2 regions of the Heyndrickxia sp. NPDC080065 genome follow, and region 1 is predicted to be linked to the other one. Evidence: riboswitches for the same ligand, from Rfam matches in the RefSeq annotation. Region 1 holds a riboswitch; the other holds the start of a gene.
What was found. A riboswitch is a leader RNA that binds a small molecule or an ion and turns the genes downstream of it on or off. The one in region 1 is predicted to bind preQ1.
Positions count from the first base shown of each region.

Region 2: linked by a shared signal. The riboswitch ahead of ACQKP0_RS01225 (QueT transporter family protein) and the one ahead of queC (7-cyano-7-deazaguanine synthase QueC) in region 1 are both predicted to bind preQ1.

Region 1 is NZ_JBNNWS010000010.1:169,121-185,727, forward strand. It holds gene ACQKP0_RS14050 (M20/M25/M40 family metallo-hydrolase) at 1-287, shown strand, start outside; gene ACQKP0_RS14055 (ring-cleaving dioxygenase) at 523-1,500, shown strand; gene ACQKP0_RS14060 (DUF1835 domain-containing protein) at 1,717-2,823, shown strand; PreQ1 riboswitch class I at 2,977-3,019, shown strand; gene queC (7-cyano-7-deazaguanine synthase QueC) at 3,266-3,988, shown strand; gene queD (6-carboxytetrahydropterin synthase QueD) at 4,003-4,443, shown strand; gene queE (7-carboxy-7-deazaguanine synthase QueE) at 4,436-5,155, shown strand; gene folE (GTP cyclohydrolase I) at 5,157-5,765, shown strand; gene ACQKP0_RS14085 (SNF2 helicase associated domain-containing protein) at 6,065-9,304, shown strand; gene ACQKP0_RS14090 (hypothetical protein) at 9,484-10,746, shown strand; gene mug (G/U mismatch-specific DNA glycosylase) at 10,927-11,448, opposite strand; gene ACQKP0_RS14100 (GNAT family N-acetyltransferase) at 11,644-12,156, shown strand; gene ACQKP0_RS14105 (acyl-CoA thioesterase/bile acid-CoA:amino acid N-acyltransferase family protein) at 12,305-13,594, opposite strand; gene ACQKP0_RS14110 (HAD family hydrolase) at 13,897-14,559, shown strand; gene ACQKP0_RS14115 (Gfo/Idh/MocA family protein) at 14,629-15,705, opposite strand; gene ACQKP0_RS14120 (EAL domain-containing protein) at 16,001-16,607, shown strand, end outside.
Region 2 is NZ_JBNNWS010000001.1:254,653-271,259, forward strand. It holds gene ACQKP0_RS01185 (ABC transporter ATP-binding protein) at 1-1,092, opposite strand, end outside; gene ACQKP0_RS01190 (ABC transporter ATP-binding protein) at 1,094-2,818, opposite strand; gene ACQKP0_RS01195 (NUDIX hydrolase) at 3,154-3,786, opposite strand; partial or broken gene ACQKP0_RS01200 (twin-arginine translocase TatA/TatE family subunit) at 4,028-4,195, opposite strand; gene ACQKP0_RS01205 (histidine phosphatase family protein) at 4,375-4,968, opposite strand; gene ACQKP0_RS01210 (hypothetical protein) at 5,153-6,811, opposite strand; gene ACQKP0_RS01215 (ABC transporter ATP-binding protein) at 6,811-7,593, opposite strand; gene ACQKP0_RS01220 (MGMT family protein) at 7,877-8,191, opposite strand; PreQ1 riboswitch class I at 8,310-8,354, shown strand; gene ACQKP0_RS01225 (QueT transporter family protein) at 8,363-8,848, shown strand; gene ACQKP0_RS01230 (MATE family efflux transporter) at 8,961-10,331, opposite strand; gene ACQKP0_RS01235 (ATP-dependent helicase) at 10,367-12,547, opposite strand; gene ACQKP0_RS01240 (phosphotransferase enzyme family protein) at 12,804-13,754, opposite strand; gene ACQKP0_RS01245 (histidine phosphatase family protein) at 13,799-14,386, opposite strand; gene ACQKP0_RS01250 (exo-beta-N-acetylmuramidase NamZ family protein) at 14,743-16,002, opposite strand; gene ACQKP0_RS01255 (serine hydrolase) at 16,063-16,607, opposite strand, start outside.

The sequences.
Region 1 (16,607 bases):
ACAATCATCCATTTGTTACTCATGTTTTGAACACGGCAGAAGAAGTTTATCAAAATGATGTAATTCTAGCTCCGAATTCAGCTGGAACGGGACCGATGTACATTTTTGGTGAGCAATTAAAGCTTCCAATTGTCAGTACAGGTGTTGGCTGGGTAGAATCAAAAGCACATGCACCTAATGAATCCATTCGTATTCAAGATTTTGAAGATGGTATCGTCCATATCGCGTACATGTTAACAGGATTTTCTACTGCATTAACAGAGGAAAATATTGCTGTAGAAAAGTAATTTTATTATGGATTCTGGATTGAAGGGTACCCTGCTTTGATAGTGGGGTTTCTTTCATTTACGTATATCTTGTTTATTCGTAATATCTTAAATAGAGTAAATGATTGACAATCAAATTGAAGCTATGTTATATTTATCTCGAATTCGAGATATTTGAATTCGACTCAAATATAAAATAAATTTCAGAATCAATGAAAAAATAGTTAATATATTATCTCTATAGGAGGATCTATAAATGAACCATTTAAAAGGAATTCATCATGTTACTGCGATTACAAGTAGTGCGGAAAAAAACTACGAATTTTTCACATATGTACTTGGAATGCGCTTAGTTAAAAAAACGGTGAATCAAGATGATATTCAAACTTATCACTTATTCTTTGCAGATGACAAAGGCAGTGCTGGTACTGATATGACTTTCTTTGATTTTCCAGGAATTCCAAAAGGAAGTCATGGAACAAATGAAATAGCAAAAACATCATTTCGAGTACCAAGTGATGCAGCATTAGACTATTGGGTTAAACGTTTTGATCGTCTAGAAGTAGAACATACTGGCATTAAAGAACAATTTGGCAAAAAAACTCTTTCTTTTGTTGATTTTGATGATCAACACTATCAATTAATTTCAGATGAGAACAATAAAGGGGTTGAATCAGGTACACCTTGGCAAAAGGGACCGATTCCACTAGAATATGCAATTACAGGTTTAGGACCTATTTTTGTACGTATTGCAGACTTTAAATATTTTAAAGAAATGATGGAAACAGTTCTACTATTTAAGGAAATAGCTAATGAAGGATCATTTCATTTATTTGAAGTTGGAGAAGGAGGAAATGGTGCCCAAGTCATAGTGGAACATAATGTTATTCTCCCTCCAGGAAGACAAGGATATGGTACGGTACACCATGCTGCCTTCCGAGTAGAAGATCGTACCGTTTTAGAAGAGTGGGTCCAACGTATGGAAGGCTTTGGTTTCCATACTTCTGGTTATGTTAATCGTCACTTCTTTGAATCTTTATACGCAAGAGTAGCACCACAAATTCTATTTGAATTTGCAACCGATGGTCCAGGCTTCATGGGAGACGAACCGTATGAAACCCTAGGAGAAAAACTATCATTGCCACCATTCCTAGAACCTAAAAGAGAAGAAATCGAAAAAATGGTTCGACCAATCGATACAGTAAGAAGCACAAAGGAATTTGTAAAGGAATAGGGACAAGGTGTCTTGTCGCAGGGACAAGGGGTCTGGTCCACCGTCCCGCAGGCAAGGTCTAATAAACTAATTCTTTGTAAAAAGCTTTGTAGAGAGAGAAACTCTGCAGGGCTTTTTTTGTCGTATGAAGCTCGAGGGGGGATAGTTTACTGTGTCTTCCTGGAGAATAATGGTATACTTTGATTATTGGAAATTTTTTGTTGAGGTGATTGATGAATGAAAAGCAGAGCAAAGTATCCATTTGTGTACTTTTTCATGGAACCGAATATTATTTTTGTTTATAAAATTGAATCGGATTATTATTTAAATTTAGAAACAGTGAGTCACAGAGGAGAATGGAAAACTTTCGAGCTTGGGGATGGTGAAGACTTCGATTCATTTAATCACAAAGAAAGCAAGGCATTAGAAGGTCGTGGATACCTGATTAGTCAAAAAGATAACATAAAAATGCTTAACATCATTAATCAACAAATTCAACGACATCGCCAACAAACTAATCAAGAAGATGTCAGTCCAGTTCATATCGTCAGTTCAGAACATGCTGCAGGTTGTTTAAGAGTAGCTTTAGAGCGTCCGAAACAGGTCATCGGTTTCCCTGGCTTTTTTTCAATCGGACCATTATGGATGTTAGAAAGTCAAGAAGGACAAGCTTTTCGAAATGATTGGTTGAAAGATCATATTAATTTTGAAATGGATGATTATGTTTATGAAAATAATTTTGCTAATACATTGCTAGAAATTGAAGATATAATTGAGAAGGCTCCAATTCATATTTGGTATGGGAACAATCCCGATGAACAAACAGGACTTCGCTTCATCCTTCGGTTATTGAAGAATAAACGAAATGATATTTTCCTTTTCAACTCATCTGAACTTTTTCAGTCATTTACGAAACCAGATGATGAAGAACAAAATATTCTTCATACTGCTGGGTTGCATCCACAGCAAATAAGAAAAATATATGACAGATTCAAGACAAAACCTCTGACAGAAAAAGAACGAGTTCAATATCAAAATGAATGGGAAATACTCACCCAATCAAAAGAAATATTACGTTTGTATAAAAAGAATGAAATTATCCATGTTCCTGAAAATTATTATGATTCATTAATCCTTGATATCTTGAAAAACCTTCATGAAAAACAAGATGAAAAAGATTTCATCTTGACGGGTCGACTCATCGGTACATTAATACAATTAGACAAATCACTAGATCATTCATATATGGAATATAGAATCAGGGAGTTAGTATATAGCGGCGTACTTGAAATGAAAGGTGTTCCTAAATCGATGCGCCATTATCGGGTGAAGTTAAAAATGTAACTTAATCTTTTGATCATTTTTTTAGACTTATGTTAGATTGGTCTTTCATTTGGCAGAAAAGAGTGCTAATATGTAGGAGTACATTTTCTCGTAGTACAGGACTACTAATCTAATGACGAAATAAGTTAATTTAATATAGAAAAATCCGCAATTGCGGTAGAGGTTCTAGCTACCCTCTTTAAAAAACTAATGAAACAGTACGTTTTTTTAGTTGTACTGTTTTTTTATTTGGCTGTGTTAAAAAATATGATGATTGATTCGAGGATAAAAGACCATTAAGCTCTACTACTCTGATCATTTGTTTTCATCATTGTCCTTTAACAAAGCCTTTTTATTTTCTTTAACAATTAGTATGGGTAGGCTGATTTCCTCTTTTGGCCGTTTTTACATATGTAAAACGGCGATGAAAGGGAATTGCCTACTTATTTTTTTGGAAAATATTATGTTAGTTTTGAGCTATCTATATATTAAAAACTTATTTTCAAAAAAAGGAGTTTTTGACTTGAAAAAAGAGAAAGCAATTGTTGTGTTTAGTGGCGGTCAAGATAGTACAACTTGTTTGTTTTGGGCATTACAACGATTTGAGGAAGTCATTGCGGTAACGTTTGACTATAATCAAAGACATAAAACGGAAATTGAATGTGCAAAAAATATTACTAGTGAGCTTGGGATTAAACATCACATTTTAGATATGAGTCTATTAAATCAATTAGCTCCGAATGCTTTAACAAGAAATGATATTGAGGTCGTGGATGGGGAAGAAGGCGAGCTTCCGTCAACATTTGTTCCCGGTAGAAATTTATTATTTTTGTCGTTTGCAGGTGTGTTAGCGAGTCAAGTAGGTGCAAAACATATAATAACCGGTGTGTGTGAAACAGATTTCAGTGGTTATCCCGATTGCAGAGACATCTTTGTAAAATCATTAAATGTCACTTTAAATCTATCGATGGATGAGGGATTTGTCATACACACTCCATTAATGTGGCTTGATAAAGCGGAAACTTGGAAATTGGCCGATGAGCTTGGTGCATTTGATTTCGTCCGTGAAAAAACGTTAACGTGCTACAACGGAATGATTGCTGATGGATGTGGAGAATGTCCTGCATGTAAATTACGAAAAAGGGGTCTAGAAGCATATTTGAAAGTAAGAAATGAATTAAAATAATTGGAGTTGATCTTATGTTACAGCAGTTTTACCCGCAACCATTTCCACATTCCTATAAATTCGAGTTGAATAAGGATATGAACTTTTCGTCAGCACATTTTATCCCTAATGATAAGGCGGGAAAATGTTCTTTAACTCATGGACATACATATTTTGTTAATCTTACTATCGTTGGGGATGAATTAGATGAAATGGGGATGTTAGTGAATTTTAGCGATTTGAAAAAATTAGTTCACGGAAAGTATGACCATCATCTCTTAAATGATTTCCCTGAATTTAAGAAAATGGCTCCATCAACAGAGGTTGTTGCACAAACCATTTATGGAGTGGTTGAAGCCTATTTAGTAACACTAGCTAATCAACCAAAATGCATCCAAGTAATGGTTCGCGAAACACCGACATCTTACGTAGTTTATCGACCAAAAGAGAGTAAGGGGAAATCTAATCATGAGTAATGGAAAAATTCCTGTAATCGAATTATTCGGGCCTACTATTCAAGGAGAAGGCATGGTAATTGGAAAGAAAACGATGTTTGTGCGTACGGCAGGTTGTGATTATCGTTGTTCATGGTGTGATTCTGCTTTTACTTGGGATGGTTCAGAAAAAGCAAATACCAGATTATTAACCGCATCAGAAGTTTATCGGGAATTAGTTCAATTAGGCGGGCAAAATTTTAACCATGTGACGATCAGTGGGGGAAATCCTGCCTTAATTGGGAAACCTATGTTGGAATTGATCCAATTATTACATGAGAATCATTGTAAGGTTGGGCTTGAGACACAAGGCAGCAAATGGCAAGATTGGTTTGTTCTAGTTGATGATCTAACGATTAGTCCAAAACCACCGAGCAGTGGAATGAAAACAGACTTTAACATTTTAGATAAAATGATTCAATCTTTGAACCCTGAAAAAATTAGTCTGAAGGTAGTTATCTTTGATAATAAAGATTTTGAGTTTGCTAAAGTAGTACATAAACGTTATCCAGATGTAGATTTTTATGTATCGGTAGGAAATAAAGATCCATACGAGGAAGGGGATATTTCTTCTCGATTATTGCAATCACTCGATTGGTTATGGGGTAAAGTGATAGAAGATCCGGAAATGAATAATGTTCGAGCCTTGCCTCAGCTGCACGCATTGGTATGGGCAAATAAGCGAGGAGTATAGTATGAGTAAAGTTTATAATGTAAATTTAGAAAATCCAAGTGAATTAGTTTTAGAGGGCAAACGACAACGGATTGCCGGTCATTTTGCTAATATAATAGAAGAATTGGGTTTGGATTTAACTGACCCTTCAATAAAAGATACACCAGCAAGAGTAGCGAAAATGCTAGTGAATGAGACTTGTAATGGTTTATTTTCAGAACCACCAGTTATTACGACATTTCCTTTAGATGAGAATACTTCAAGAGAGCTTGTGATCATTGAAAATATTCCATTCAGTTCTTTATGTGAGCACCATTTTCAACCTTTTATAGGAACAGCGACGATTGCCTATCTGCCAAATGATCGAGTAATGGGCCTATCTAAAGGCGCAAGGGTTTTAGATTACTTTGCTTCCCGTCCACAAATTCAGGAGCGACTAACAAATGAAGTGGCACAATATTTATTTAAACATTTAAACGCAAAAGGCGTATTCATCATGATTCATGCAGAACATTTCTGCATGAAAGTACGTGGAGTGAAAAAACATAACTCCTCCACTATAACAACTGCAATTCTTGGTGAAATTAACAAAACAGAAGTACTTTCCTCTATTCAACTAGCAAGGAAATAATGAGTGGGACAAGGGACCGGGTCCCTTGTCCCTACTTATTTGGTGGTTTTCGACAACAAAAACTATTAACAAAGCCATTTGTATATCACCTTTAGATATTTTTTATAATTAGCCGTATAATAAAGATATAATTTAATATCGTACTTTTCGTTAATTGCCAATTTTATCTTTATATAAAAAAGTAAACCTCTTTAAAAACATATAATTATGAAGCTGAAAAGCTATTTTTCCCATTATTTAAGAATATCATCAAAAAATCAGATCCTGAAGTGGTATATCCTCGGAAAGGGGCATGGAGTTTGAATATAAGATTAAACCAAAAAATCATTCAAGAAAGGTGTGGTGTTGTCTCATACAAAAGAGGCGAGGCTTTTTTTCACGCTCATAAAGTAATATTTCAAAAATATGGATTTGATCGAACTGAAGCTATCGTTTCAGGAATGGAAAATTTCCATGTCCTCATTGAAGAAGATGTGAATGGAGGGATTCACACAAAATGCAGTTGTCCTACACTTACTTCATTTCAAAGGGATTGTCAGCATATCGCAGCGGTTCTAATTGCTATATACGAGCATCAGCGTAAAGGAACACTGCCCGTTATTCCAATTGAAACACAATCCTTAACTACAATAGATAAGAATTTGACAGATGGATTGCTGAACATTTTCAATGATCATCCAAAACGACCTAGTGGCCATCAGCTTCACTTTGAAAATCGACAAGTACTGAATGCCGAATTTATCTGCAAACCTATTTCGACAGAAAGGGGATATATGTTCGGTATTGAAATGAATATAGGCGCGATCCACATTCAAAATATCCGCGATTTTCTGGCCCAGGTGAAAAAAGGTCACTCTAGTTTGCTTTCAAGTTCATTTACATACGATCCAAGCGTATACTGTTTTCAAATGGATACAGACGCGGTAATACAACAGTTAATCCAAGTGATACAGGATGAAAAAGTTTTTGTTGAAGAATTATCAGATATAGAGACTTACACATTTTATGAAGACATATTGCTCATTCCGCCGTCTTCTTGGAAAAGGCTGTATCCCTTGCTTTCAAATGCTCCTTCAGTAACGCTTGAGTATCAAGGACAATATGTCAATGGTCTCCACATCTCTGAAGAAAATCTTCCATTACAATTTGATCTTGAAGAAACTGAAAATAATAGCTTCTCACTTATGATCAAAGAATTGAATCGAATAATTGTTCTCAATTCCTACCATTCTGTGCTATTTGAAGGGAAATTGATCCAGCTAAAAAGCGAGGAAAGTAAGCGTTTATCAGACCTAAAGCAAATGTTAGATGGCTCAGGTACGAATCAAATATCATTTTCCAAGAATCAAATAAATTTATTTCTAGAAAAAGTCATTCCAGGTTTAAAAAAACTGGGTGAGGTTCATATCAAAGGAACGATGGTGGAGCAGTTTAGAAAGACACCGTTAAAAGCGAAGCTTTATTTGGATCGTCTTAAAAATCGTTTACTTGCTAGTTTGGAATTCCATTATGAAAATATGGTCATTAATCCATTGGAAAATAGAGAGATCCTAGCAGGATCTATGATAATAAGGGACATAGAGAAGGAAGATGAAGTCCTGCAAATAATGGATAATAGCTCGTTTACGAAGACGGACGAAGGCTATTTTTTACAAAATGAAGAGTTAGAGTATGAGTTTTTGTATCATAACCTGCCAAAACTGCAAAAGCTCGCTCAAATCTATGCAACAACAGCAGTAAGAAATCGGATATCTAAGGGCAATCATCCTCCTAAAATTAGAATAAAGATGAAAAAAGAACGTACAAATTGGCTTGAGTTTAAATTTGAAATGGATGGCATTCCTGAAAAACAAATTCGTGATATTCTTTTGGCTCTAGAGGAAAAACGGAAGTATTTTCGATTACGAGATGGATCTTTACTCTCGTTGGAGACAAGGGAAATGGAAGAAATTCATCGTTTTCTAAAAGCCCTTCCAGTTCAAAATGAAGATTGGGAAAGTCGCTTTGAAGTACCAGTTATCCAGGCTTTTCCATCTCTTGATTCGATAAATACAAGTCAAATATTTAATGTCGAGGAATCATTTCGTCATTTCTTAAAAACGTTGCAAAACCCAGGAAGCACGGAAATCGAGGTACCATTAAGTTTAGAAATGATCATGCGTGATTATCAAAAACAAGGTTACATATGGATGAAAACACTTGCAGGCTTTGGCTTCGGAGGAATACTCGCGGATGATATGGGACTTGGAAAAACATTGCAAAGCATTGCCTATATTCTTTCCGTACTACCTGAGATTCGAACAAGAAAGCTCCCAGTCTTGATTATTTGCCCATCATCATTAACGTATAATTGGCTTGGCGAAATGATGAAATTTGCCCCAGATATAAACTCCATTGTTGTAGATGGAAGTAAAAATGAGCGAAGTAACATACAGAAGGATGCTATGACAATGGATGTGATCATTACCTCCTATCCGTTGTTACGTAGAGATATAAAATGGTTTGAAAAACAAAATTTCCATACGGTGTTTTTTGACGAGGCACAAGCTTTTAAAAATCCAATGACACAAACGGCACGAGCTGTTAAAAAGATCCAAGCTGATCATCGATTTGCACTTACTGGAACACCAATAGAAAATTCACTGGAAGAGCTGTGGTCCATTTTTCATGTTGTTTTTCCAGAATTGTTTCTCGGGTTTAAAGAATATAGTAACCTTACTAGAAAGACCATTTCCCGAAGGATTCGTCCATTTTTGCTTCGAAGGTTAAAGGCGGAAGTCCTGTCGGAAATTCCTGAAAAAATCGAGTTGACAGATTCTGTTGATTTACTTCCTGACCAGAAAAAACTATATGCTGCCTATTTAGCGAAATTAAGACACGATACGTTAAAGCATTTAGATAAGGATACTATTCGAAAAAATCGGATCAGAATCCTAGCTGGTCTGACCCGGTTGCGGCAAATTTGCTGTCACCCTGCCTTGTTTGTTGATGGCTATAAAGGAAGTTCCGCGAAATTCCAACAGCTTTTGCAGATTATTGAAGAATCCAAACTATCCGGCAGAAGGATATTAATATTTTCGCAGTTTACAAAAATGCTCGAGATCATAGGTAGAGAATTAGTAAAACAAGGACTGCCATATTTTTACTTAGATGGACAAACGCCATCTGAAGACCGTGTTAAAATCTGTAATCGATTTAATGAAGGAGAACGTGATTTATTTCTCATCTCATTGAAGGCTGGAGGTACAGGCCTTAATTTAACTGGTGCGGATACAGTAATTCTTTATGATACTTGGTGGAATCCAGCGGTTGAGGATCAAGCAGCAGACCGTGCATATCGTATCGGTCAAAAAAATGAAGTACAAGTGATAAAACTTGTTGCCCGCGGAACTATCGAAGAAAAAATGAACGAACTTCAAGAGAAAAAAAGAAATTTAATCGAAGAAATTATTAATCACGAAGAACGAGCGTCGTTTACCTTAACTGAAGAAGACATTCGTGAAATATTGTGGGACAAGAGTTCCTTGCCCAAGTCGTGAATCTTTAGAGCATAGTACATTAACCGAAAAAAGAAAAATGATGTTCTTGTGAAAAATGAAAGTGAGGTTGGTTTACCGAAAAAAGAAAAAGAATGCCTTTACGGTAAATGAAAGGGAAGCTCATTGACTGAAGTAAGAAATAGAATGCTCTTGAGGTAAATAAGAGGGAGGTAGCGGATATGCATACAAAAATAAAAGAATTAGTTGATTTTACAAGAGATAAATACAATCTAAATGACTACCATTTATATGAATATCAGCTTTATCGTAAGGTAAATATGAACAATGAAACCGAATATTCTTTGTCAATGGAATGGTTTCCAAATCATATCACAAAACGGGAGGATGAGGATTTAAATCCTGATGGAACAGCGGTAGTGGAAATAGATTTTCATACAGCGCAGACGAAAAGCGTTATTTTTGTAGGAGGGAAAAGTTTTGTTACGGTACCTACCTTTAAACATTTTGATATAAATGAAGCGATCAAATATATTGAGTCAGAAACAGGTTTGAGGTATAGGGAACAATTCCAACAAACAAAAACTGAGGATAGTAGATTACATTTTCAAGCTTGTATTGATGGAACTCCTGTCTCTCCATCTGGCCTAATTGAGATTGAATGTGATGATGCAGGGAGGCTGATTCATTTTTCGGTGTTCCAGCCATTTCCTACTAGTGATGATGTAATAATAGAGAGTTACTCTCTTGCACTTGAAAATGTAGATTTCATAGTAAAAGAGCAATTGAAGCTGATTGAATTTCCTTCTGATGAACAGAAAAAGTTAGTTGCAGTTTATGGGATAGAGGAGATTTATATTACTAATAACGGTATATCTACACTCCCTTTCGAGTTTTTTGTAGATACTGGAGAATATATAAATATAGATAAACAGATGATTTGGAACGAACCTATTCCAATGAACTTTAAAAGAAATCTAATCAGCTTCCAAGAAGATATTACAATCGAACAAGCGTTATCAAAAGAAACTCATCCAGATACATTTCCGATAACGAATGTTGATAAATGTTTGAGTGTAGTAGAAGACTTTTTACGTCAGGTATATCCTGATGATACCGGAAAATGGATACTTAAAACATTGCATCGTGATAATGGCTACATACATGCCACCTTAAGGCTTGTCGAACAAAGTAAGGGTGTATTTCAAAGGAAACTTCTCGTTATGATCGATTCCAAGAGTCTTCGTGTGATTAATTATATAGATAATGAGCCACTTCTAGAAATGTTTGATAGCTATGAACAATCAGATTCTATAAAAATCGATAAAATCCAAGCATATGAAAGATTAAAAGATTTGTTCGAGTTGGAACCTACCTATGTATACGATCGAAAGAAAAGAAATTATATTTTATGCGGAAAACTTGATTGCGATTATGGTATTCATGCGTCAACTGGAGAAGTCCTTTTATTGAACAATCTTTAATTTATTTCCCAGTACCTTTTCCTCTAAGGATAAGGTACTGGGATTAATGTTATACTAGAGTACTATATTTCTAATTTTACATATAGCAGATATCTTTTTGCTCTTTGTGGGAAAACACTTTCGGGACTGTGCCCTGTCTAGTCCCCATGGATCATTCAATTCTATATCCCTTTTCAGGGTCTAATGTTTACCTTTAAGATTTATCAACAGATAATGAAGCTTCTTATATATATCAATAATCTCATCTAACTTCATCCTTACAAGTCCACTTGAGGAAGGGGCTACAAAGTCGATTGTTCCATGCACAACAGCTTCTTCTTGACGTCCCCAAGGGATCACTCGTTTTTTACTGTATTCTTGGTACACACCTTTCCCGACATAGCAAACAATTTTTGGTTGATACTTGGCAATTTTCTTTTTTAATATTTCCCTGCCTTTTTGATACTCATCCTTCGTTATTTCATCTGCTGCCTTTGTAGGTCTTGAAACTATATTCGTTAAACCATATCCAATGTCAAGCAGTTTGTAATCTTCCTCGGGATGAAATTTTCTCGGTGTGAGGCCAGATTCATATAGTATTTTCCAAAATCGATTATTAGGATTGGCAAAATGATGGCCAGTTTCACCAGAACGAATACTTGGATTGAAGCCAACGAACAAAATATCTAAATTGTTTTGTAAATGCTCAGGAATTGGATTCATGATTTCCTCCGAACGTTTGCAATGGTATTATAACTATTTTAACAAAAATAAAAAGAATTCCAATGAATGCAACCCAATCCCTTTTTAAAAAAATATTAAAGTTTATGCAGAGTTCGTTGAATAAGAAGGAAATATGTATAGTGAAAGAGAAATATTAATTAAGCAAGAAATGAATATCAAGATAGGAGAAAAGAAATGAACATTAAATCTGAAAGATTATTAATTCGTAACTTTGAACAGAATGATTGGGCAGCTGTACATGAATATACATCAGATGCTAATGTGATGAAATATATACCTGAAGGAGTTTTTTCAGATAAGGATACAATAGAATTTGTAAAAAAGAACATGGGGGATCATGCTGAGAAATTTCCCGTTATTTTAATAGATGAAAATGTCCTTATTGGACATATCATTTTCCATAAGTATTTTGGCAGCCATACATATGAGATTGGGTGGGTATTTAATCCAAAGTATTATAATAAAGGGTATGCTTCAGAGGCAGCAAAAGCTATATTGAAATATGGGTTTGAGAAAATGAAATTACATAGAATCATAGCTACTTGTCAGCCACAGAATATTCCTTCATATCGAGTGATGGAGAAAATTGGAATGAGAAGAGAAGGGTACTTTAAGAAGTGTATCCCACATGGAAATGAATGGTGGGATGAGTACTATTACGCTATTTTAGAAGAAGAGTGGAATTAATTTAAAGAAATTTTTGGACCAAAATAGGTATTTGTTTCATTTAAATGAATATCAAGAAAAAATGATTTACGCGACAGCTTTTGGCAAGCTGTCGCAGCAATGAGAAAAGAATGGTTATTTCAATGAAAGCTAACCTAAAGTAAAACGATTATTTCCTAGTGTTTTTATAACTTTCTTTGAAAAATTCAATCGTTCGTTGCCATGCTTCGATACTTGCATGAGCTGTTTCTTTCTTATTACCACCAGTCCATATGTTTGCTAGTATTGGTATGTACGGAAAGCCTACTTCATGACCGGCACCAGAATAGACAAGATGTTCATATGAGTATGGATGTTTAAATGTTTTTAAACGAGTCATTGCTATTTGATTGAACGATACTGAGTCGAAGTTTGCATCCTGTTCACCTGAAATGAATAGGATAGAACCATTTATACGTTCAACTGGGATGATTGTTTTTTCTAAAGTACTTTGGTTAGAAATAAGGGAGCGGTACCAAAAAGATAATGGATTTTCGTTATTATTCCACATTTGCTTACATTCTAATGCGACATCAACAGGATTTGTTGGAGAAGCATATGGAAGTGGATTATTTTTAAACGTCCAAGCTGGTGGTAAAATCAAATCATTCGACCAAGGAACAATTCCGGCAAATGAAATAGGTGATCCGTTCATAGAGACGGCAGCTTTTATTTCTGGAAAAAGACTTGCTGACCATAATGCCAATTCTCCACCTCTTGAAGTCCCATGGATTCCAATCCAGTCTTTTTCTACTTCTTTTCTTTCTTTTAACCAATCAATTGCAGATTGAATATATTCAAGAGGAATATTAGCTAGATTTTTTGGCAAATTGTCGACACCAAAATAGCCGAGGGCAAGAACATTAAAACCATTTGAAGCAAGTAATCCAGCAAGAAATTCAAAAATACCGCCTTCGGATCCTCCTACAACAATAATGCCAGGAAGTGAATTAGCACGTTGATTACGGAAATATGTTCCTACAAGCCCTGATTCTTTTACTGGTATTCGCGTAACTTCTGGAGAATACCAATAACGGGTTATTCGTTTTTCATCAATAATTTTCCCTTCATGTTCAAGATAAAGAAGAAATTCATTGGGAGCCAATTTGTTATATGGTTCATTTTCGTTTTCTTGAGAATTTTTGACTACCAATGACCAAAATAAACCCATGCCTTCTTTTCCGGAATAGGAACCAGAGAGGGGAGCATCCTCATTTAATGAAATCATTCCATTGGCGTCTGCACAAAAAAGGGCTCTTGATTCCCAATATTTAATCATTTTCAATGTTACAGAACGTCTTTTTAGACCGATGACATATTTTTCTCCAGGTTTTAAACCTACTGCCTGAATGTTAATATTTTGGTCAATTAAGGAAGTATGTAAATCTACTATAATTTTTGATTGGGTATGTATGGACATTTTTCCAACTCTTTTCTTGGTTAATGATTAATAGTTTACATAATAAAATTATGTTAAATTATAGTGCTAAAATAGAATCCGATTTATGTAAAAAATGGTATATCAGTATTTACAATACTTTTATAATAGCATTAATATTATAAAAGTAAGCATTTTTGTGTCAATTCTTTCAATTGTATTGTTTTTTATTGTATCTTATAAAAACGGTTATAGAATCTCAGTTTTTTTTAAGATTTAAGTATTTCAATTAACGAAAAAGAAAAAGTAAAACAGTGTTTTTTGTATAGGGAGTGGTGTACATAATGATAAAGGCTGTCATATTTGATTTAGATGGAACGTTGTTAAATAGAGACGAATCAGTAATAAAATTTATTGATAATCAATACGAGCGATTGAATCAATGGGTAAGCCATATACCAAAAGAAAAATATATTACACGATTTATAGAACTCGACAAACATGGGTATGTTTGGAAAGATCAAGTATATCAACAATTAACTAGGGAACTTAATATTACTGGGTTAACTTGGGAGGACTTACTTAAAGATTATATAAGTCAATTTAAGAATAATTGCATCCCTTTTCCAAATCTTTTTAGAATGTTGGATGAATTGAGAAATAACAACTTTTCATTAGGAATAATTACAAATGGTTTAGGGCATTTTCAAATGGATAACATAAAGGCTCTAGGTATTGAAAAGTATTTTCAAACGATCTTAGTATCTGAATGGGAAGGAATAAAAAAACCTGATCCCGAAATATTTCATAGAGCCTTGGAACAACTTAATGTTTTGCCAAATCAAAGTATTTATGTTGGCGACCATCCAGAAAATGATGTGAAAGCTGCACAAAACGTAGGTATGAAAGGAATTTGGAAAAAAGATATTCAATGGAACAATTTCTCCACAGATTTAATTATTAATGATTTAGCAGAATTACCTTCAATTATTTCGAATCTAAGCTAATAAAATACTGAATTTGGTATTACGAAAAGGACTGGGACGCGGGACCTGGTCCCGTGTCCCAGGTATTATTTAATTGATTTTAATCTTTTTCCCTTCTTTTGCAGACAAACGTACGGCATCAAGCACTTTTTGCGTCACTCGCCCATTTTCAAAGTCAGCAAGATAAGGATGTTTCTTTTCAGTACTAAACGTTTCATGAAGTGCATCAAGCATACGGTTAAAACCGTTGTAATATCTAGCGGCAATCACTGGCATTCCTTCCGGTGCTGTTATATCTGGTGCTAGTTCTACTTCTTTTAGTGGTGAATCCTCACTAGAGAAGAGAACTTTACTATCGTTAAGCATGACGAGTGTACCATTTTTTCCGAATATCTCAAGCTTACAGTCGTTATCAGCTTGGCGGGCAGATGAAAGAAATTCCAATGTCACTGTCGCACCATTTTTTAAAGTCCCAATAATTTGGAATGCATCATCAGCAGTACGGTGTTCTACATTACCTTGATCATCTGTAAATACAGGAACATGGGTTGAAAGATTTGCAAACACTTCTTTAAGTTCTGAATCCAGCCACCAATGGAGCGAGTCTACCATATGAGATCCAATCGCCCCAAGCATGCCTCCTCCTGTTTCTTTTTGACCAAGCCAACCTCGTGAATTTGAAATAAGGGAAGTGTAGCCTGAGAATGTATATTCATAGCGAACATGCATGATTTCTCCCATTTTTCCACTTTCTAAAATCTCTTTTACCTTTGTTCGAGCAGGTAGGAAACGGAATTCGTGATTGATAAGTCCGAATTTCCCAGCATCGTCTCGAGCAGAAATCATTTCTTCTGTTTCTGAGATATGTAATGCCATCGGTTTTTCACCTAATACATGGATCCCCTTTTTAAAAGCAGCAAATGTCATTTCCTTGTGCATATGAACAGCTGAAGCAATAACTACAAAATCGAGCTGTTCCTGATCAAGCATTTTTCTCCAGTCTGTGTACACGTTATTTACTCCGCTTGATTGTTTCACATTTTCCACATTTCCTCTTGAAACACTAGCAATTGCAACTACATCAAAACCATCATGAAAATTCATCATTGGTGCATGAACTTTTGCGCCAAAACCTGTTCCAATAATCCCAACCTTAAACTTGTTCAAACATATCAACTCCTTCTATGTCATTAAGTTAATAATAAGGAATTTGTTAGGGAATTGCGAATATTATGTATCTTTAAAAGGAAAGAAAAATGCTGATTCTAAAAACTACCATTAAATAGTAAAATAATGTTCAAAATGCTTTTTGTAATAATATTCTATTTGAAAGACCGGTGGATAACCTTGTTCTATTCTTCACAAAATTGAAGAAAATTTGTGTTATAATGACTATCCTAATATTAAATGATAGGTATAATTATCTATAATGATTTTTTGCATAATTGGAGAGCGATTTGAAATGAGTAAGTCCATAAGTAATCTACAAGAAATACAGAATAAAGGTATGTCAATGACATATGAACATCAAAATTTCAAAGAATTAATGGATATTAAATTTGCCTTAGATCAATCATCTATCGTGGCAATCACCGATAATAGAGGAAAAATCATATATGCAAATAAGAAGTTTTGTGACATTTCTAAATATAGGCAGGGAGAATTAATTGGTGAAGATCACCGTATTCTTAATTCTGGATATCATCCGAAAAGCTATTTTAAAAGTATGTGGAAAACGATCGGGAGTGGAAAAATTTGGTCGGGCGAGATTAAAAACAAGGCAAAGGATGGTTCATTTTACTGGGTACATACGACCATCGTACCTTTTTTAAATGAGAAAGGGAAGCCATATCAATATATTGCCATACGTCAAGATATATCCGATCTCAAAAAACTAGAAGAGCAATTGCTTTACAATGCCTATCATGATGAATTAACCGGATTATCGAATCGTCGTTGTTTTAATGAAGAACTAAATATGTGGTTAAGCATGAAAAGTCAAACGAATCAGTTAGCAATAATCTTTCTGGACATCGATCGTTTTAAATATATTAATGATACGCTAGGTC
Region 2 (16,607 bases), on a different contig from region 1:
TCCTTTTTTATCGGAAGGCTCCTCTTGTTCATCAAGAATTTCAAACACTCTCTCAGCACCAGCAACACCTGATTGCAGTACATTAAATATATTTGCAAGGTCGTTTAAAGGTCTAACAAACTGCCTTGAATAGCTGAGAAAACTCGCAATAACCCCTATTGTTATTAAGCTTTTGACTGCAAGAATTCCACCAACAATTGCGACAATAGCAAAGCCTAAGTTATTTATTACATTCATGATTGGCATTAAGAATCCTGACCAAATTTGCGCCTTTAAACCAACCTGTCTTAGCTTAGCATTAACCTCTTCAAACTCTTCAATCGCTTTTTCTTCATAGTTAAAAGCTTTCACAACCTGGATTCCTGAAATTGTTTCTTCGATATGACCGTTTAATTTTCCAAGCTGGACTTGTTGATTTTTAAATAACACCTTCGTTTTACTCGCAATCGTTCTTGTTAGTAAAAAGACTAAAGGAACGGTAACTAAGCTTGCCAATGTTAAAATTGGACTTAAATAAAGCATCATGATCAATGATCCGATAAGGACAATTGCACCAGACATTAATTGTGTCGTTGATTGTGAAATCGTATTACTCACATTATCGATATCGTTAGAAAGTCTGCTCATTAATTCCCCATGTGTACGTGTATCGAAAAATGAAACAGGCAGTTTCTGCAATTTTTTAAATAAGGAGCTGCGCAAGTTCTTTACAATTCTCTGTGACACGCCTGCCATTAACCAGCCTTGTAAAAAAGTTAGAAGTGCATCAGCTATATAGGCAATCAAAAGTACAAGAATTGTACTTTCCAGCAGACCAAAATCAACTTTTCCTCCTACTGCCATTGCATCAATCGATCGACCAATAAGATAAGGCGCTGACAAAGTGATGATTGAATCTATTAAAATAAATAGGAAAATAGTAGTTAGGAGCTTTCGTTCTTTTCCAAAATAATGCCATAATCGTTTTAACGTGCCTTTAAAGTTCTTCGGCTTAACAACAGGTCCGCCTCTTCCGCCATGACCTCTCATGCCTCCACCAGGTCTTACCATTACACTGGCTTGCCCAGCCCTGTTTTCTTTTTCCCCCGGCATCCTATTCCACCTCTTTTCCTATCTGAGAGTGATAAATTTCTTGGTAAACTCTACAATCTTTTATTAACTCATCATGTGTCCCCGCCCCAGCTATTTCACCATCATCTAAAACAATAATTTTATCTGCATCTATAATAGAGGTGATTCTTTGGGCAATCAAAAGACAGGTTAAATTACTTGCATATTTTTTAAGTGATTCCTTTAATTTCGATTCTGTTACCATATCCAGGGCACTTGTACTATCATCCAAAATAAGGATTTCAGGCTGCTTTACTAATGCTCGAGCAATCGATAAACGCTGCTTTTGCCCTCCTGAAAAATTGACCCCTCCTTGCCCTAATCTCGTATGATATCCTTCAGGTGACTCCATAATAAAATCATGTGCTTGGGACATCATTGCTGCTTTTTCTATTTCTTCCATCGTTGCATCTTCTTTTCCCCAGCGTATGTTATCGATGACAGAACCTGTAAATAAAGTTGTTTTTTGTGGAACAGTCGCGATTTTTTCCCTGATAATTTTCGGATTCAAACCCTTTATATTCTCACCATTTATTTTAATGGTTCCTGAAGTGACATCATAAAAACGGGGGATAAGCCCGATGAGACTTGATTTCCCTGAGCCAGTTGACCCAATGATTCCTACAGTTTCTCCTGGTAAACAACTAAATGAGATATTTTTTAATATCGGATCACCACTTGCTCCATCATAGGAAAAGGTGACATTTTCAAAATCAATTCGCCCCTTTATCGAATCATTTTGGTCCCTATCCTTCCATGACATGTCATTTTCTTCTTCAAATACTTCGCCAATTCTTCCAGCTGATGCCTTTGCCCTTACAAACATATTAAAAACCATTGAAATCATCATTAAGGAAAAAAGAATTTGTGTCATATAGTTTGTGAAGGCAATCACATGTCCCACCTGCATTTGACCATTATCCACTCTTACTCCGCCTATCCAAAGCACTGCTACAATCCCTAGGTTTAAAACTAGCATGATAACTGGACTAAAGATGGCCATGATTCGAATGGCAGAAGTGGATTTTGCTTGAAATTCGTCATTAGCCTTATTAAATTTGTCCACTTCATAATCAAATCGGTTAAAGGCTTTGACCACCCGTACCCCAGATAAGTACTCTCTCATCACACCATTAACATGATCAAGAGCTTTTTGCACCTTCATAAAAAACGGAAATCCTATTTTCATGTTCGAAATGATAATAATAGCAACGATTGGTACAACGACAGCTAATACAACGGCTAGATGAACATTTAATTTGGTCGCCATAATTAAACCACCAATACACAGAAGCGGCGCTTTTACAAAGATCCTCATTAATCCGTTAACAAACACTTGAACTTGTGTCACATCATTCGTTAGTCTTGTTACGAGTGAGGCACGATCAAATTTATCAATGCTTTTAAAGGAAAGGGTTTGAATTTTTCTAAACAGATCAGAACGTAACTCCGCCCCAAAGTTTTGCGAGACAATACTTGCTAAAATACTGCGGGTAGAAGCTGCAATCGCACCCACTACTGTAATCAGCAACATGAATCCTCCGTATTTAAACACATAATTTAAATCCTTATTTGCTACACCAATATCAATAATTTTCGACATGATTGTCGGCTGTAAGAGGTCACATATTGCCTCAAAGGTTAAAAAGATAACAGCTATACTAAAGGATAGCCAATATTTTCGTATGTATTTATTTAAAAACTTCATCCTTCGCCCATCCTTATTTCTGATTTTTCTCTAGTTAAAAGATACCTCCAAACTTGTGAATAGTCACCTATTTTATTCGGTTTCCTAAATAAAATTTTTGAGTGCATACAATAGAGTAGTTTTTGGAATAATGGAATCTGAAGACCGGAACTGTCTTCAAATAATTTTTGTAAGCAGAAAAAAGTCAGACCGGCGAGATAGATCTTTAATTAATCGACGGTCTGACACTTTTGGGAGTATTAATTTGTATTGTTTTTTTACCTCTCTTGTTGAAAATAACTATTACTAATACAATCATTTTATAGAAGCTTCTTTTGTCCAAATAAACATATCGGCTATTTTCGCTTTTGTATTTTCTCCTTAATCCTATTTACTACTGTTATATAATACGAGTATTCATGAGGAACAAATTCATTTTTATTGGCTACCCGATCAATGATGACTTTTTCCCCATCCTTACCGATTTCATACCCTTGTATTTTAATCTCCCCTTTTTCTCCTGTCCATAGTTCATAAAAGTCATTAAAGTTAGCTTTTACAATTCCGGAAACTTCCTCACTTTGTAAAATGTAATCATCAAACGTATACTGACTTTCATATAGAAATACATTGGCTATTTCTCTATCAATAAGATCTCCTCTTGTAACACAATAATCAATGATTCCTAAAGAGATAAGGTCGTTAAAAGAAACATCAATCCCTAATTCTTCTTGGATCTCTCTTATTCCATCAAATACGGTTTCATTAGCTAATAAATGGCCCGCAGCGGTAATATCGATAAGATTAGGGTAATCTTTTTTTCTATCGCTTCGAATTTGAAGAAGAATATAATCTACTTCATTTTCTCTACTGATAAACCAGCATTGAAAGGTTTCATGCCAGTACCCCATTTTATGTACTTCCTCCCGAGTGGCGACACCTATTGGATTTCTATGTTCATCAAATATTTTAAGTTTTTCTGTTTCCATTTTCTTTCCCTCCATAACCTTATTTTATACAATTTGTCTTTAAGTTTTTTAAAAGGATTCTCTTGTTGATTTTCTATAAAAAAATAGCCCTTCATTTGTGAAGAGCCTTTTTAAGTTAAATAGGAGACTTTTTATCCTCACTATTCGTTTTTTCTACATGGTTATTTATTTCTTCTATAGTTGTTTGGACATGGTTAACTTCATTAGTTGAGTTTGTTCCATTACTTTGGTTAAGGTTAGTTTGCTGACTTTTACTACTGTCAGATTCTGTTTCAAAGATTCCTTGAGTAGCGTTTTTGAATTCTCGCAGTGTTTTTCCAGCAGCTTTTCCTATTTCAGGTAATTTTTTCGGGCCGAATAACACTAGAGCTACTGCGCCGATTACAATTATACTTTCAGCATTCAGCATAAAATAACCTCCCTTTAGTGATAACTATATCATTATACAACAATTTTTTATTTAATTATATGAAGAAAAAGATTCCTGCATGGTGGAAATAGAAACTGTTTTTATATGGGGAGCCAAGGAGGAAAAAGGCAGACCATTAGCAGTGTAAATCCATTCGTAGGTCTGACCTTTCTGAAAGTTTATTTTTGTCCAATTCTATTGTACTGCGATAAATGTGAAACTTTATTGAATTCTTTTACTTTCCACTTTTCTTGTTCAAAATGTATATTACTGATACATGCATTTAATAAAGGTTCTTTTCCCGAGTATATTTCTCTATTCGACAGTGTGGATAAAATTGAATGAATGACTGCTCCGTGAGTAACTAGTAATACGTTGGAATCTCTATATCTTTGATTAATTTCGTTTATTCCTGCCATCAATCTTTTTTCTAAAGATATACTGTCTTCTTGGTTTGGGTAATTTTTATCAGGATAAGCAGACATTCTTTCCTCGGCATCCATCCCCTCTGCATCCCCAAATGACCTTTCTATAAATTCATTCATCTCTACAAGAGGCACACGCAAATATTGATTAATGATCTCTGCTGTTTGTTTTGCTCTTTTCAAGGGACTTGTTATGATAACATCCCATTTTGAAGTTTTTAAAAACTCCCCGCATTCTTTAGCTTGTCGAATTCCTGTTGTATTTAATGGGATGTCTGTTCTTCCTTGAATTTTCCCTAACACATTCCAGTCTGTTTCTCCATGTCTTACTATACAAATCTTCGTAATTTTTCTTTCCTCCTTTCAAGTTACTTGTTGTAAAAATAAGAATACCATCTAGACATTAAAAATCATATTTTAATGTTTAGATGGTGTTCATAAAGTATCATTAAAAAACTTCCTTTTGAATAGTTCGAGTAATTGATCCTCATCGGTTTGACATTTCTGGACAAGAGACCGACCCTTTGTCCCTCTAAAGGTTTAACGAGTCTAGGGTCAATCCCCGTTTTAAGGAAATTTTCCAAACGATTAAGTTAATAATGAATGTAATGATGATGTTTATATAGATTCCGTAATGAAATGTTATGCTCAAATAGTGAAGTCCTGCAAAAATGCCTATTGGAATGAATAGGAAGAAGACTTTCCATCCTTCACTTTGCCCGACAGTTTCAAATGCTTCTGAAAATGGGACCGCTTTTTTCAGAACTAAGAAGCAAATCATCGTATATAAAAATGAATTGATTAAAACGATGATTAACTCTGGGACAATCCTTATACCAAAGATTACGATAAAAACAATACTTAATAGTAGGAAAACAGGAACATAGAGTTTGACTAAGAAGGCTTTTAGCGTCCCTTTAAATAATACGGAATAGTCCTTTATTGGCAAGGTTTTATAAATCCATGCCCCTTTGTATTTTCCCGAATATCGCAACATCATGACGATAGTTGGGATAATGATCATGCTGAAATATATGGTTAAATACGAATTCCCAGTCGATAAGTCCTTATAACTTCCCTCTCTCATCGAGGTGAAAATAAAAATAAATGGAATGACGAAGGAGAAACCTAATGAAGGATATACCTTCAATTTGAAATCACGCTCTTGTCTCATCATAAGACTAGTAAAACGAAAAAATGCTTTTTCATCCTTACTCTTGCAAATCAATCTTAAGAACCAATCTTTCCATTTTCTCCGCTTTTTCTCTTTCGTGTTGCCTTGGCTTGATAGTTTTTGTAGATTTTTTTCAAATGCCGGTACTAAACGGAGATAGATCCAAAATGCTATCAATGGAACGAGTAGTGCCAAACTTGAGAAGGTAATATTGAACGATGAAACCTGACCATTCACCAGCCATTCAAATGGTGCTGCGTACCACATTGGAATAATGAACACATGCCACCATTTTGGATTAAGAACAAAATCGAAGTTAATGATTTCAAACGATCGGATGAGAACTTGATAACCAATCATGAGTGCTAAAGATAGGCCAATTTGGACGTAATTAATCAAATCCTTCAGCTTTTCACCATCGAAAAACCTTAGGATAAAGATATACAAAAGTGCAGTAATTACTACAATTAACAAATCAACCAATATTAGTTCGATAATACCAATGATAAAAAACACAATTCCATGCTTAAATAAACCAACAATCATTGGGATAGCTGCGATTGAGACTGTAAGGAAAATTAAATAGATGCTAATATGGACAAACTTCGCTACACTAATAGTTTTTCTGTCAATTGGTTTTGTGTGAAGGATATTTTTATCTCGAACATCCAGCAACACCGAGGAAAAGTCAGAAATCATCGATGTCATAACCATAAACATAGTAATCCCAAAAACAATACTCATTTGAAACATATAATTGTTTCCAAATACGATAAAGGGAATCGTAAAAAGTCCAATGATTACATAAACCCAAAGTGATTTAATAAAGCCGTTCCCGTCTTTTGTTTCTTTCCCTTGCTTCTTTCTTGCATTTTGATTGAATATGGTAGGTACTCTTCTTTGATCCATCATGAGTTTCACTTGCAAAATCTTCCTCATGACAAGATAATTGACACCCATTTTTTCAAACAAACTTTTGAAACGATCAAGAACTTTTAATGTCCGGAAATCTTCCATCAGCACACCTCTTGAACGATAGATACAAATCTTTCACCAATCTCTTTATGCTCATGAAAACCAGTTAGCTGATTAAAGATTTCCTCCAGCGTCCCTTCCTTGTTTTGATTTTGCAGATCTGCAAAGCTTCCGTCAGCAACAATCTTTCCACCATTCAGCAATATAATTCGACTACTGATTTTTTCAACGACATCCATAATATGCGACGAGTAAAAAATGGTTTTCCCTTGCCCAGCAAGCTGACCCAATATCTCCTTAAAAATCATGACACTATTCGCATCTAGCCCATTAATAGGCTCATCTAAAAATAAGATTTCTGGATTATGTAATAGGCTTGAAATAATTAAAAGCTTCTGACGCATCCCTTTTGAATAAGAGGAGATTCTAGCATGATAGACTTCCCCGACACCGAACAATTCCATTAATCTCTTTGCCTTGTAATCTACAAATTCAAATTCCATTCCATATAATTCTCCGATAAAGGTAAGATACTCATGCCCAGTCAGGTTATCATATACTTCTGCAATTTCAGGGACATACCCTATTCTTTTCTTGTATTCTATTTTTCCATCAGATATATCATTACCAAACAACTTCACTTCCCCAGTGTACCCTTCCTCAATTCCAAGAATAATTTTTACCGTCGTACTTTTTCCTGCTCCATTCGGTCCGATATACCCGATAATTTCTCCTCGAGATACATGAAGGTCAATTCCCTGTAAAACTTCCTTAGAACCGTAGTTTTTTCTTAAATCTTTTATGGTTAAAATTTCTTCCCCTATCACCCAGGTCACCTCCGCAAAATTTCCATTTATTTTTATTTTAGCATAAACTTCCTTATTTTTATTAGGCTCTTTTCTGAAACATTGTTGCTTTCTGCAACAAAGTAAAAATCGGCTGAGATTTTACGAAGTAAATATCTAGTAGGATTTTTACGGTTATTTACTACTTTCATAATGAGTATGGGATGATGAAAAGAGCACGAAGCCTATTTATTTAAGGATTAGAGCTATTTACGAAAAGCAACAATCTATGCGAAAACAGCCTTTTATTAAAAAGGATTTATTAAGTACTCTCAGGCCAAAACTGGAATTGTTCAAGATTAATTGCTCCATTAATTTTAAATTCAATTCCTTCGCTTTCTAGAGAAAGCTTTTGTATTTGAAAATATTCATCATCTTGAAAACCGATCATACCTTTTGAATTAACGACCCTATGCCATGGCAGACGGTGTTTTTTACTCATCGTATGCAGGATTCTTACTACTTGTCGTGCTCCTCTTGGACTGCCGGCTAATGCAGCAATTTGACCATAGGTCATCACTTTTCCTTCTGGGATATTTTGAATAATTTTAATGACATTTTCAGTAAATGGTTTCATTTTGGTCCTTTCTTTTATATAAAGGTTATTTTGTTCGGAATGATGCATAAAATTGGATGTTAGTAATGATTGACGAACATTCATTGCATATTATATTATTATAACTTGAGTGTTTAAGGAAGACGTGGTTCGAAACCATCCCACGATAAAAAACTAAGGAGAGAATTGAATATGAAAGTGAAAACGCTTGTAGTGAATGGAATTATTGCTGCATTATATATTGCAGTGTCTTTTTTCATCCAGCCTTTTGGATTTACCAACATACAGTTTCGTTTATCTGAAATGTTTAATCATTTAGTGGTGTTTAATAAGAAATACTTTTTTGGAATTGTATTAGGTGTGATTCTTACTAATTTATTTTTTTCACCAATGCGTGCGTATGATCTCGTATTTGGTGTTGGACAATCGATTATTGCTTTGCTGATTACAATTGTCGTTTCTCGTTTTATTAAAAATATTTGGGCACGTATGGTTGTAAATACGATTGTCTTTACTGTTACGATGTTCTTAATTGCAATCGAGCTTCATTTGGCGTTCGATTTGCCATTCTTATTTACATGGTTAACTACAGCAGTTGGCGAATTCGCTGTTATGGCTATTGGTGCACCAGTTATGTATTTCTTACACAAAAGGGTCGATTTTAAACGTCAGATATAAATAAATTTTACAAAACCCCATTCAAAAAAATGAATGGGGTTTTGCTATATATTCTCTTATTTATTCGGTAAATTTTGTAAGATTGGTCGATAGATAGGGGAGACAATACATCCTATACAGCTTCTTTTATCTCCACACTAGTAAATTTACGTTTCTGAATGTAAATAAGCCTTAATGATAATCCAATGCCTGCTGCAAGTAAGCCGACTGTTAAACCAATCCAATATCCCGGAGCTCCTAGCTTTGTATAATTTGCCAATAGATAACCAACCGGAAGACAAATTAGCCAATAGGCAACCAAGGTCATAATAAAAGCAATATTTACATCCTTATACCCTCTTAATGCAGCCTGAGCGGTGGCTTGAATGGCATCGGAAATTTGGAAAAATAATGCGTAAATTAAAAAGTGTGCCGTTAAGTTAATAACAGCTGTTTCGTTTGAATAAAGACCTGCGACTTTATAACGGAATAGAACAACAAGTAAACCCGTAATAAGCGCAATTAATACAGAAAGATTAATTCCTAGCCAGCTGTAAGTCTTTGCGTCTTTATTGCGCCCAGCACCTACTTCATATCCGACTAGAACTGTTAAAGCAATAGAAACACTTACAGGTACCATATAAAGGAAAGAAACGATATTTAATGCAGACTGATAGGCTGCAACTGTTGTAATGGTAAATTTACTTATTAATATCGTTACTAGAGCAAACATACCTGTCTCAAAAAATGTCGAAAGACCCATTGGCACACCAATTTTTAATATTTCCTTACACTTCGCCATTGAAAATTCTGTAAATTTTGAGAAGACCCTGTAAGAAGAAAATGGATCTTTTGCCCTTACTATATATGCTGTCATACCTGCTATTACCCAATAAGTTATCGAGGTAGCATAGCCCGCTCCTGCACCGCCTAGTTCTGGGAAGCCCCAATATCCATAGATCAGTACATAATTTAAAAAGAAATTTATTGGTAAAGATGCAATCATAATAACCATAACTATACGCGTTTTTCCTAAAGCGTAGATAAAAGACCTTAACACATTAAAAATAAATAGTGGAAGGATTCCAAAACTAAGTCCGACCAAATAATCATGTGCAGTTGCCTGAACACTAGAAGGTAAATCCATTTGGTCTAATAAAGGGTTTAAAAGAAAAAAACCAAGTATGATGACCAGTACTGAAATAGTAATAGATAAGTATATTCCATTCACTACAGTAGATGATATTTCTTTATTTTTCTTTTCTCCATAACGCTGAGCCACAATTGGAGATACCGCCAGCAGAATTCCACTTAGCCCGAGAAAAATCGGATTCCAAATGGATGAACCAATCGCAACTCCTGCCAAATCGGAAGAATTGTACTTCCCAGACATTATGGTATTAAAAAACACCATTGAAAACATACTTAATTGTGTAATTAAGATAGGAATTAATAATATTAATATTTGCTGGATTTTTTCTCGCAAAGAATATGTTTGCTTCATAGATCGTTACTCCTAGACTTAAATAATTTATGAATCTATGTTATTGGTTCTAATAATCCCATCTCCATACATGTTGGGATAGACAACGTTTTGGTGCCAGCTTGGAATCGAATGTTGATGTTATCATCGGCAAGCTGTACGATTTCTCCTTTCCCAAAAACTCTATGCTTTACAGAAGTTCCTAATTTAAGCTGAGCATGATCTTTAATCGCATTTGGGTTATTGGGAATTTTCGACTTATTCGTGCCTGTCTGTACCTTTGTTTTTTCATTTGGTGGGTGAATAATATGTCGTACATTCCTTACAAATGGAGAAGTTTTTGCAGGGCTGCCGTTTTTTACTTCGTATGAAAGCATTTCCAGATTCAGCTCTGCTCGAGTCATTCCTACATAAAATAGACGCACTGCTTCTTCCATCAATTCCGTCTTTCCCTCATCATACATTTTTGTTTCCGCCTTTGAAGGGATGATTCCGTCCACCAAATCAATCATGTAAACTCGTTTAAACTCTAAACCCTTTGAACTATGGAAGGTAGATAGCGTGACGACATTTTTACTCTTTTGATATTTTGACGTTTTCATCACGGATTCCAAATGCTTCAAGCGATGAGCAAAGTCCTCCATCGTTTCAAGTGAATCCGCAATCTCCTCCAGCGTATTTAAAATACTTAATAGATATTCCAAATTAAAGCCCAGTCTTTCGCACATTTTCTCAAGTGCCTTATCGTATCCTAATTCATGTCGAATGAGGCGAATTACTTGGAGTGGAGCCATTCCCTTCATATCCTGAAATACCTTTTTGCATGTTTGCAGCTGCTTCACTTGATAATCCTTTAAAGGTACGAACTTGATAAGGTTATCAAAAACGGATTGCTTGTTAACGATATTCTTTAGTGCTGACATTTGCTGTTTCGTAATATATCCGTTAAATTTCGTGTGTATTTTATCTAAAATATCGGTTCGTTTGTCATTAAAGCTGATCCTCATAAAATTTAAAATATCTTCGACTACCCAATGAGAAAAGAAACGATTATCTGAATCTTTTATATAAAAAGGAATACCGGCACGATCAAATTCGTTGATTAAACTAATAGAAGATGAATTATTACGGTATAAAACCGCTACATCACGATAATCCAAAACTTTCGAAATCTCTTTCACCAAGTATTTTGACTGGTATTTATAGTCTGAAAGACGTTTTATAACGATCGGTTTATGAGAAGGATTTTCTGTAAACATGTTCTTGTTATAACGATTTTTATTTCGTTTAATGAATTGGTTGGCAACATCGACGATATCTTTTGATGACCGATAGTTTTGCTCCATCATAAGGATGGTCGCTTCTGGATATACTTGTTTAAAATCCAACAAATATTGTGGTTCAGCAGCACGCCAAGTATAAATCGATTGATCATCGTCCGCAACGACGCATAAGTTTCTATGTTCTTGTACAAGCTTCTCTATTATGGCATGCTGGACCATCGATGTGTCTTGACTTTCATCCGTAAGAACGTAATCATACCGTTTTTGGTATTTGCAAAGAAGTTCTTTATCTTCCTCCAATACGCTATTCGCTATGGTAAGCATATCATCATAGTCGACTAAAAGTTTTGGAGAACTAGTCTGCTTAAACTTTTCATATTCTATTAAAATTTGCTCTGCTTTTGGAACATCACATGATACGGATGACCATTTTTGTTTTGGAATTAATTTGTTTTTAATAAAGCTAATATAGGTCATTAATTCATCTAATTGGTCATCGGTAATATTCTCACTAACCATGCTTTTATATAATTCTCGCAGAATCAGCTTTTTATTTAACGGAGGGTTACTTTTATCAACAATATTTACTCCTTCAATCAATTGATAAGCTATCCGGTTTCGCTGAAAGTGCTCGCGTACAACTTCAAAAGCTAAACTATGAATCGTTGAAAAATCAACAGGCTGAAGTGCAGGAAAAAAACGTTTAAAGCGATCAACCATATCCATCGCCGATGCCCTGCTAAAAGTAACGGCCTTAATCCTTAATGGATTGACTCCTTTTTCTTCAATTAAATAACCAATTTTCATAATAATCGTTGTGGTCTTTCCTGAACCAGGTGCCGCTAGAAGAAGTAGAGGCCCCTCATTTTGCAGAACGGCCTTTTTTTGGATATCATTTAGTGAAACTCCCAATTGCTTCTGCTTGGAAATAAAAAAATCTTCCCCTGAACTCATTTGATAAACCTCTCTATTATTAATTTCACTTATTATAGATTAGTATAGCCATTTTTATCTATCCATATAATATAACATAGAATTATTTTCGTTTTTCTTTGTATTTTCCATTATAGACTCTGCTGCCTAATTTAGACCGGCTTTTATTTTTTTTGGACCGTTTCTCAAGTTTTTTGGGTGATTTTTTTGCCAAAAATCAGACATTAGGAATTTCGTTTAATACTATAATTAAACTTAATAAAAAAACTTTTCTTCTTTATATTATGGAAAAATTATTTTCTAAACGAATTCGATAATGATTTAGAATTCGAACTTGTTCCTCACTTAATTTGTCTTTATCCCAATACATATGCATCAAATGATATTCAAAGATTTCTTTAAGTTTTAAGAACAATGGAAAATGCTCTAGCATTTCAGATGGAATATTATTTTCCATTAAATAACCCTCAAATATTGATTCAGTTATCGCATGACCATAATCTTTGATATTCCCATTTCCTGAAAAAGAGAATTCTAAGGCTGAATAAATAGGTACTACTAAATCATATAAATAATAATGTTTTTCACAATCTTGAAAATCGATCATAGTAATTTTTGATTGGTCATCAACAAGGACATTTTCTAACCATAAATCAGCATGTAGCAAGCCATATGTAGTGTTATTCTTTTGTAATGCTTGAACTTTTGCAAAAATAGCTTGACTTAGCTCTCTAATGGTTGCTTCTTCTTCAGGGATATACTTCAAAAATTGATACTCTTCATTTTCATACCAATCCCTTAAGTGATCAATCGATTCTTTTTGTTCATATTGCTTGGTAATCCGATGCATAATACCGATTTGGCGGCCAAGTTCTTTAAAAATTTGCGGCCCCCACTTTGAACGTGGCAAATGAATTCCTGGAGCCGCCTTATATAATACGATTCGTTTTTTCTCAGGGAACATGCCAGTTTCAATGATATTTCCTTCTAAGGAATAAATTGCAGGAGAAACACCGACACCATGCTCGAACAAATAATTTGTCCATTTTACTTCTTGAAATTGTTCTTCATATGTTTTGTAATTGGTTATGCGAGCATAGTAATCAGAATTTATACCGCTGCAATGCCACATTTCATTTGTTTTTCCCTCTACATAATGTATTTTAACTGGGTATTTTTCATTAATTACTTTTAAAATGATTTCTTCTTTACTTAATACGATCGTCATTATAGGCACCCTCCAATGTTTAAGTTATACGAACTTTCCGACTATTAAATTCGAACATTTACCATTAAATCTTTATTCCTTTCCCATACTCTGTGAATCTCTAATAATTTCATATCATCAAAGATTAATTGATAAATATCCGGCATATCAAGTTCCTTCCAAAAATGATAATCATATCTATTGTCAAAATGATTTATCATTAACGTCATGATATTGCCATGAGTTCCTATTACAATATTTTTCCCCTTATACCTAACTAATACTTGCTTTATCGCTTCTATTCCTCTTTTTTGTGCGATTAAATTTGACTCCCCACCTTTCCAGTAAAAACTGGGCTCTTCCCATACTTTTCTGATTGCATGACGAAAATCTTCGACAGGATTTTCTGATAAAACTCGTTCTTTAAATCCAGTATTTATTTCAACCTCTTTATCTATGTATTTGGCTATTCCTTCAACTGTTTGTATCGCTCTTTTATATGGACTAGAAATAATATGGTCAATTCTTTGATTTTTGAGTAAATCGGTAACGATTTTTGCATCCTCCCATCCAGATTGTGATAGAGGTCTTCCTACTTCGTCAGGAGTATAATCTGAATGGGCATGACGGACTAAAAATAAATTTGTTTGCATGATTGATCCCCTTACTTAACTTATAATTACTATTTTATTTATACAATATTAACCTATATTTCTATGCTTTAATAGTTGCTTGCCCATGTCTCCGTTATGTGTGCCCTTTCCTTTTGTTTGTGTTACCTTTTTACCATTTTTCGTGCCCTTTCTATGATTTTACGTGACCCTTATTTACTTTTGCGTGACCTCTAGCTGGTTGTGTGCCCTTTCCTTTTGTTTATGTTACCTTTTTACCGTTTTTCGTGCCCTTCTATGATTTTGCGTGACCCTTATTTACTTTTGTGTACCCTTCACCCACTATGTTTTTATTTGAATAAAAAAACTGCCAGTGATCCTAGCAGTCATTAAAAAATTTAATAAAGTAAATAATTCTTCCTCTTTTTCTGAAATGCTTTTAGTTCAGACTTCCATTGGTTTTCAATTTCTTGTAATGAGGTTCCATTGTTGATGGCTTTACGTACCCAGCCATTTCCGATCAGTTGGTCAAAATAGGATATTCCGTTACGATCTTCCGCGCGGAACTCAAATTGATCTGGATAGAGATCGTGAATGGTTTTGACGATTGCTATCCCTGTCTTAACGGATTGATAGGCATTCCGATCGGTAATATGAATTTGAATTCCGCCGGATAGTTGACCGCTAAATTTTGAGGTTGTTGGAGTAAAATAAGCAGCCCTAAACATGACACCTGGAAGCTTGAGATTATTAAGTTTTTGCGCTAGTTCTTCTCCATCAATAAATGGCGCACCAATGAGTTCAAATGGCTTTGTTGTGCCTCTTCCTTCAGAAACATTTGTACCTTCTATAAGTGCTGCACCCGGATAGACAAGTGCAGTATCTAAAGTTGGCATATTAGGTGACGGCAGCACCCATTGAAGGGAGGTCTCATCATAGTACATATCTCTTTGCCAACCTTTCATTTTTACAACCGTTAGATCAGCGCCAATTTTAAATTCTTTATTAAAATACTTCGCTAACTCACCCACTGTCATCCCATGCTGCAATGAAATTGGATACATTCCAACAAATGATGAGTATTTAGATTCGAGCACCGGTCCTTCTACCTTTGTGCCTCCAATTGGATTAGGACGATCGAGTACGATAAATGGAATATTGTTTTCTTTTGCCGCTTCCATAGCATATGCCATTGTATAAATGTACGTATAAAATCTTGCACCAACATCTTGAATATCAAAAACAAGAACATCGATATCTTTCAACATTTCAGGTGTAGGTTTCTTTGTTGTCCCATATAAGCTATATACAGGCAGACCTGTTTTTTCATCGATATAAAATGGAACATAAGCACCTGCCTCTTCACTTCCTCTTACACCATGTTCAGGTCCGAAAAGTGCTACAAGATTGATATTTTTATTATTATAGAAAGAATCGGCAATACTTGTTAATGAGTGATCAACACCTGTCGGATTAGTAATAAGACCTACTCTTTTTCCTTTTAATAATTTGACGTTATCTTTTAGTAAAACCTCTACTCCAAGTTGAAAGGTATTCTCTTTATGTTTTTTATTAGGTTCAGTTGTTTTTGCAATAGCTGAGGATAGGCAGGAAATAGATAAAATAAATGCTAATAAGGCAACAACCCATTTTTTCATAAAAGATTCTCCCCTCTTAATAGGAATAGAAGCGGGACTGTTTCTTCCCGCTTCCCTCAATTAGCGATTACGCAGTTCCCAATCTGTACTATGAAACTGGACTTTAACGTTTTTACCTTTTGTCTCAATTTGCGGATCTAATACGTACCATCCTCTTCCATTTACTATCGGATCTGTCTCATATTGAAAACGAATATATTTCGTTCCATCCGGCAGTTCATAAGACATCTTTTTCCAATTCACACTTGAGCCATTCAAACTTGTTCCTAGTTCAGTCCAATTGTTGCCGTCTTTTGATATAACCACTTTTCCGTAGTCACCATCCTCTTCGAGTCGATACCATGTTTGAAATGTTAATGTCGATGGCTTTTGAATGTTTACTTCAGCTTGTAAAATGGCTTTTTTGTTATCACCGTATCCAGCAAACCAAGCTTTATTTTTCCCTGGGATGGAAACTGGAATGGCATCTGCTGCTTGACGTGCTACAAGTCTGCGTGTTTGATTAGTTGAAACCGTATTACGAGTTGGGTGTACACGGTTTGTTAATAATATAACAATGGTCTTATTTTTAGGACTTATAACCAAGGAAGTACCTGTATATCCTG